DNA from 2 places in the Paenibacillus hubeiensis genome. Region 2 is predicted to be linked to the other one. Evidence: riboswitches for the same ligand, from Rfam matches in the RefSeq annotation. Region 2 holds a riboswitch; the other holds the start of a gene.

The links. Region 2 has a riboswitch for glycine ahead of gcvT (glycine cleavage system aminomethyltransferase GcvT). Riboswitches for the same ligand answer to the same signal wherever they lie in the genome.
Region 1: it holds a riboswitch for glycine, as region 2 does, so the genes downstream of both, sdaAB (L-serine ammonia-lyase, iron-sulfur-dependent subunit beta) here and gcvT (glycine cleavage system aminomethyltransferase GcvT) in region 2, are expected to answer to the same signal.

Annotation. Positions count from the first base shown of each region.
Region 1 is NZ_JAVYAE020000015.1:93,444-96,878, forward strand. Features, by position in the region: gene RSX24_RS26665 (PH domain-containing protein) at 1-950, shown strand, start outside; glycine riboswitch at 1,242-1,370, shown strand; glycine riboswitch at 1,375-1,473, shown strand; gene sdaAB (L-serine ammonia-lyase, iron-sulfur-dependent subunit beta) at 1,596-2,285, shown strand; gene sdaAA (L-serine ammonia-lyase, iron-sulfur-dependent, subunit alpha) at 2,275-3,207, shown strand; gene RSX24_RS26680 (alpha-glycosidase) at 3,307-3,435, opposite strand, start outside.
Region 2 is NZ_JAVYAE020000005.1:287,525-290,959, reverse strand. Features, by position in the region: gene gcvPA (aminomethyl-transferring glycine dehydrogenase subunit GcvPA) at 1-804, opposite strand, end outside; gene gcvT (glycine cleavage system aminomethyltransferase GcvT) at 801-1,955, opposite strand; glycine riboswitch at 2,141-2,241, opposite strand; glycine riboswitch at 2,245-2,362, opposite strand; gene gcvH (glycine cleavage system protein GcvH) at 2,696-3,088, shown strand.

The DNA of each region.
Region 1 (3,435 bases), on a different contig from region 2:
CATTCCCGGTAAAGCGAGAGGTTCTGCTGCGCCTGTCAGCCGGCAGATTGTTTGTCGGAGCGCTGACAACGATGAATCTGCCGCTTGTCGTGGTTTTCGGTGCAGGGGTCTATTCATTCGCAGATGACCTGCTTCCGGATCACTTTTACAGCAACCTGGTTGAACAGGCCGGACGGCTGCCCGTAATTTGGTGGCTCGGACTTGTGCCCGTCATGTTTTTGCTGGCATGGATCTTGTCAGCCGTGCTGTTTACGATCAAGTATGCCGGGTTCACCGTGGAGCAGGAAGGCGGAAACATTGCCATCGTTTCCGGTCTGCTCGACCGGAGAAAGCATGTGTTTTCTCCCCGTAAGGTACAGGCTGTGGAGGTCAAAGAGGGGTTGCTGCGACAGCCATTTGGTTATGCCGAGGTGGAGATATATGTCTTGACTTCGGAGATGGAGAAAAAAATGATGCTGCATCCGCTGCTGCCGGTTCGCGATGTGAATGAACTGCTTGCCCGAATCGTTCCGCAATTCGAAATGCACACACCTGCCAGCCGCCCTCCGGATCGAGCCCGCTGGTTGTTCCTGCGCTGGAAACTGCTGGGTGCGGCCGTGCTGGGAACGGCGGGAACCGTATTTCTGGGCCAGGCCGGCGCGCTGCTGTTTCTCTTCGTGCCCTTATGTGCCGTTTGGGGATACGGATGCTTCAAGGATGAAGGGATGAGCATTCAAGGCAAGCAGCTGACGCTTCGTCACCGGACCATATCCCGCAGAACGGCATTAATGCGCAGGCCCCATGTCGTTACGGTGAACACCGCTGCCACGACCGGACAGCGAAGCAAGTCCTTGCTATCCGTTCGGGCCAAGCTTATGGTGAATCGAAGCGGCTTTAGAGCGGTTTTCCTGGAACATGACCAGGCTAATGCCGTGAAGGATTGGTTTCGACAGGCTTCGAACTTGATCTAGTTGGATAGGGAGACTGTTAATCACCGAACAATACCATAAAAGGATGCATATAAATATATGGAGAATCTCAATGTATATATGTACAACGTCTCCAAACATTATTGGCCTCTCAGCCGGGATTTGCGATATCATGCACCCGTTTATCTGGCACTCGTCCGAGTATGGTAATAATACGTTAATTTTATTGACATAAAGTGTGTTGAAGTTTAATCTGTTATATGAATGACCAAGATGAGTAAGTAATATGTGTGAACAAGAACATGACTTATCGATTATGACCTATATAGCGAATGATGACGAGTGGGAGAGACCCGGACAGGCTGAATAAACATTCATGCGGCCGCTTCGGGCACCGAAGGAGCAAGCGGCGTGCACCCGGCACGAACGTTAATCTCTCAGGTAAATGTACCATCGTTGGACGCAGCTCTGGAGAGTGTGCCATGACATGGCGCCGCCCAAGGGGTAAATGATGGGGTCGAACAATCGACCAACATCATGAAACTCTCAGGCATCGAGGACAGAGAGAGGGCTAAAGGCCCTTCTCTGTCCTTTTTGGTGTGTTTATAAGGAAGCATAGTGAAAATATGGATGCCTTGGATTCGGACATGATGGAGTCGGCGGGGCAGTTACATGGAGGGGTGCAGGATGCGTTTCAAAGATGTGTTTTCAATTATTGGCCCGTCTATGACGGGGCCATCCAGTTCACATACGGCAGGAGCGGCAAGGCTCGGCCGAATTGCGCGCCAATGGCTCGGCTTTATGCCCGAGCGGGCGCGGTTAACGTTGTACGGCTCGTTTGCGGATACGTATCAGGGCCATGGCACCGATCTTGCGCTGATCGGCGGCCTTCTCGACTATGCAACCGACGATCCGCGCATTCCGGATGCGGAGCGATATGCGGAAGAAGCCGGAATGGATGTCGAATTCTATACGAGCGGCCTGCCTGCCCCGCATCCGAATACCGTCAAGATCGAACTGCGGCACGGCGAACGCCAATGCTCGCTGGTTGGTGCCTCCATCGGCGGCGGCAGCGTATCGGTGCACGCGCTGAACGATTTCCGCGTGCAGATCAGCGGCGAATTCCCTACATTGGTCCTGCGCCATTCCGACAAGGCCGGCGTCCTTGCCTCGGTGACGTCAACGGTCAGTTCCTCCGGCGTGAACATCGGTTACATGCAGGTAGACCGCAAAGCCCGCGACGGCGAAGCGTTGACGGCGATGGAGATGGACGGTCCGCCAAATGCGGAGATGCTGAACCGATTGCGTACCCTGGAACATATGCTGGACGTTCGGGTCATTGATTTGAAGAGAGGGGTGGGTCACGATGCGGTTTAAACATTTGCACGAGCTGAGCGCCATCTGCACGGCCGAATCCAAGTCGATTGCGCAGCTTATGGTCGAGGAGCAGGTAAAGGAAACCAATGTCCCGGAAACGGACGTTGTGCGGCAAATGTCGGAATATTATCAGGTGATGAAGGAGGCTGTGCGTAAAGGACTGACGGAGGACACCACTTCGCGCAGCGGATTGACGGGCGGAGACGGCAAAAAGATGGCCGCGTACATTCGCAGCGGAGAAACCTGCTCGGGTGATGCTTCTGCGCTTGCAATGGCCTATGCGCTGTGCGTATCCGAGGTGAATGCCTCCATGGGACGCATCGTGGCGACGCCGACGGCGGGTTCCTGCGGCATTATCCCCGGCGTGTTCATTAGCGCCCAGGAGCGGTTTGGCTGGAATGACGAGCATTTGGTCAATGGTTTGTTCTGTGCCGGAGCCATCGGATACGTCATTGCCAACAATTCCTTCATCTCGGGAGCCGAAGGGGGCTGCCAGGCTGAAGTGGGCTCAGCGATCGGCATGGCAGCAGGCGCAATGGTGGAGCTGCGCGGAGGCACGCCGGAGCAGGTCGTGCATGCAGTCGGTCTTGCGCTCAAAAATACGCTGGGCCTGATCTGCGATCCGGTGGCCGGGCTAGTAGAGATCCCTTGCATCGTCCGCAATGGGCTGGGTGCCGTGACTGCACTGGCTGCCGCGGATATGGCCCTGGCTGGCGTGCGCAGCGCGATTCCTTCGGACGAAGTGATCGATGTGATGCTGGAGGTGGGCAGCGCCATGCCGAGCAGGCATCGCGAGACGGCCCAGGGAGGTTTGGCGCAGACGCCGACGGGGCGCAAAATGATGGAGAAGCTGGCCAGACCGAAAGCGAAGCGTGCGCCCGAGCCTGAACTGCAAACGGGAGAAGAACAACCTTCCGAGTAGACGGAAATGGTGTCATTGCCATGATTTCATCGATATTTAAAAGCCGATGCAAGTTCTTCCATAGGAAGAGCCGCATCGGCTTTTTTGAGCATGGGGCACTTACTCGGGTTTCAGCGGCGTGGTTCCCAGAACGGCATATCCATAGGCGGGAAGCTCCACGGCGAGCGTGCCTCCTTCCAGGGCGATCCGGTGGTCGCTCTCCAACAAATCGGCCCATTCTCCTTCGCC
Region 2 (3,435 bases):
AAGCGGCTGCGCGTCGCCGACGACGATGTCGGCGCCAAGCTTGCCGGGAGCTTCAAGCAGGCCAAGCGACAGCGGGTTCGCGCTAACGACGAGCAGGCCTTTGTGCGCATGCACGAGGTCTGCGGCCTGTTTTACATGTTCCAGAGCTCCGAAGAAGTTGGGGCTTTGAATCATGACGGCAGCGGTGTCCCCGGATACGGCGGCTTGCAGGGCATCCCAGTCGGTCACGCCGTCTTTGTGGCCAATCTCGACGATCTCCAGATTAAGGCCGTGAGCATATGCTTTCAGGACTTGGCGGGACTCGGGATGCACTGTGCTGGACACGATCAGCTGCTTGCGGCGGGTGGCCGCAGCAGCCAGATTCCCGGCTTCCGCAAAGGCTGTAGCGCCGTCATACATGCTGGCATTGGCAACGGCCATGCCGGTCAACTCACAGATGTATGACTGGAATTCAAAGATCGCTTGCAGCTCCCCTTGGCTGATTTCCGGTTGATATGGTGTGTAAGCTGTGTAAAATTCGGATCGCGAGATGACGTGATTGATGACGGAAGGAATGTGATGATCGTAAATGCCGGCGCCAAGAAAGCTGGCGTGTGTATCGAAATGGGCGTTAGCTCCGGCCTGTTTGGCCATATGGCGACTCAGCGCGTGTTCGTCGAGCCGGGAAGAAACGGGCAGTTCGCCCTGGAAACGAATGTCTTCGGGAATGTCGCGGAACAGGTCGTCGATCGTATCCACGCCAACCGTTGCCAGCATGGCGTTCTGATCCTGCTCGGTCATCGGGATGTAACGGTGCTTGGTCATGTTAGATCAGCTCCTTGGATGGTCTCTTTTGCATCAGGTGTCTTTGGTGCGCGCGTCCGTTTGTAAAAAGGGGTTTTGACGACCTCGGCTTTCAATGTTTTGCTGCGAATCCCGATCTCAAGCGGAGTACCCAGCGCAGCATACCTGCTGTCGATCAGGGCGAGCCCCAGATTGCGCTTCAGCGTAGGGGATTGGGTGCCGGTCGTCACTTCGCCGATCTGTACGCCATCCGCATAGATCGGATAGTGCGGCCGGGGAATTCCGCGCTCCAGCACTTCAATGCCAACCAGCTTGCGAGCAGGGCCTTCGTTCTTTTGCTGCAGCAGCGCTTCCTGACCGATAAACGGTCCGGCATTCCATTTCACGAACATGCCAAGCCCGGCTTCAAGCGGAGAAATGGTCGCGGACAGCTCTTGTCCGTACAACGGCAATCTTGCTTCAAAGCGCAGCGTATCCCTTGCGCCAAGTCCGGCAGGAATCAGTCCGTGCGTTGCTCCGGCTTGCAGCAGTCCTTCCCAGATCCGGGCGGCCTGATCGGCCGGGACGTAGAGCTCGAATCCATCTTCGCCCGTGTAACCCGTGCGCGAGAGCAGGAGCGTAACGCCGCATACGTCGGCATCGCGGACAAACCGGAACGGCTCGATGTCGCCGAGATTCGTACCCGTTGTGACTTTGGCCAGAATATCGGCAGCCAGCGGGCCTTGCAGCGCCAAAAGCGCGGTCTCTTCGGATACGTTGCTCATCTCAACACCGACAATGATGTGCTCTTGCAGCCATACCCAATCCTTTTCGATATTGGAGGCGTTGACGACCAGCATATAGCGCTGTTCTTCCAGTTTGTAGATGAGCAGGTCATCGACGACCCCGCCACTCGGATAACACATCAATGTGTACTGGGCTTGCCCGGGAACCAGCAATGTCACGTCATTGGTCGTCATTTGCTGCAAAAAGGCCTCGGCCTGTTCGCCTTGGACTATGAATTCACCCATGTGGGATACATCAAACAATCCTGCACGTTCGCGCACGGCCTCATGCTCTTTCTGGATGCCGCTGAACTGCACGGGCAGTTCCCAGCCGCCAAAATCGATGCAGCGCACGCCTTCGAATTGCTGATAATGCGGGAAGAGAGGGGTTCTTAACAAATCGGACATCATATCACCTCGTTTTAGGCCGCCGGAAGGGCCGATTGTGAAACGAAACCGCGAAAAAGGGATGGTCTATACGTCATGAGGAAGCTGCCTTATGCAGGATTCTTATGCACTGTTTTCGTTTTTTTGGGAAAAAGGAAAAGGACAGGCCAAAGAACCGGCATGCGGCAGCATGCTGAATTCCTGGGCTCTGTCCTTGGTACCTGAGAGTTACCCCGGCGCAGATTGCGTCAGGTTTCCCCTTGGGTGATCAAAACGCCCTTCTTGGGCGAATGGATGCTCTCCAGAGTTGCGTCCCGTAAAAGTCCTTTTGCCTGAGAGATTCACCCGCCGCTTGTCGGGGGTTTACTCCTTCGGCGCCACCACACGATCCCGAAGCGGGACGGGGCGATCTCTCCCTTTACGTTCATCCGCGAATATTGCTTCTGTCAGTTGTTTCTCCCCTCAATTAAAACGCGTTAAAGCTATTTGTGTCAAGAACTATATCATAAGAATAGAGAATAAAAGCGAATATTTGTTTTCTATCTCCTTTTAATGTTCGTGTTTCCGACAAGGTAGCGATTCCATATCCAGTATATGATTGAATGCCTATAAAAAGGATGTCACTTTTTGGAGGGTGAAAAGAATATATTGTTAGGTATATTGACATTTATGGCCGACATGTCATACGCTATGTTTTGGGAAAAAGGGAAGGTCAAGGAACGCATGCACTCCACTAATGAAAAAGCGAGGCGGATAACCAAATGAGCGAATTGAGAAACGATTTCCTGTACAGTGAAGAACACGAATGGGTGCAAACCGTCGGTGAAAATACTGTGCGTATAGGCATAACCGAATTCGCGCAGCATCAGCTGGGTGACATTGTGTTTGTTGAACTGCCTGACCTTGACTCGAATGTGCAAGCGGAGGCAGGCATTGGAACGATCGAATCCGTAAAGACGGTTTCGGATTTGTTTGCGCCCGTGGGAGGAATCGTTGTGGCCGTAAACGAGGCGCTGCAAGAGGCGCCGGAGCTGGTCAACACTTCTCCTTATGAAGAAGGCTGGATGGTTGAAATCCGCGTGGACGGCGATTTGAGCGCGGCGCTGTCAGGGCTGCTGGACGCGGATGCCTACCGGAAGCATACCGAAGAATAATCGTTTGCACTAATTTACGTATTATTACTGAAAATAAAAGTGTATATTTCATGGGTTTGAAAAGCCGATGCGGCCAAGCTGCCGCTTGGCTTTTTTGCGTTGTTTAAGGGGAAAGTCTGAAAGGGTGTATCTCTTGTGCCTCTTAAAAAACACTGTTTTTTTATATTATGCATTCTTGTTTTAATAAGCCAGGGCTATGATTGGGCATGATACATAGAAGGAATCGGTACGTTACTGTTGAACTTGCGACAACGCAAAACAGATCCAATTTAAATCTTGTCATCAACGTTCATGACGGGAGTTGATTTTCATTTCGTTGTAAGGGATACCGTTTTCATTTAGTATGA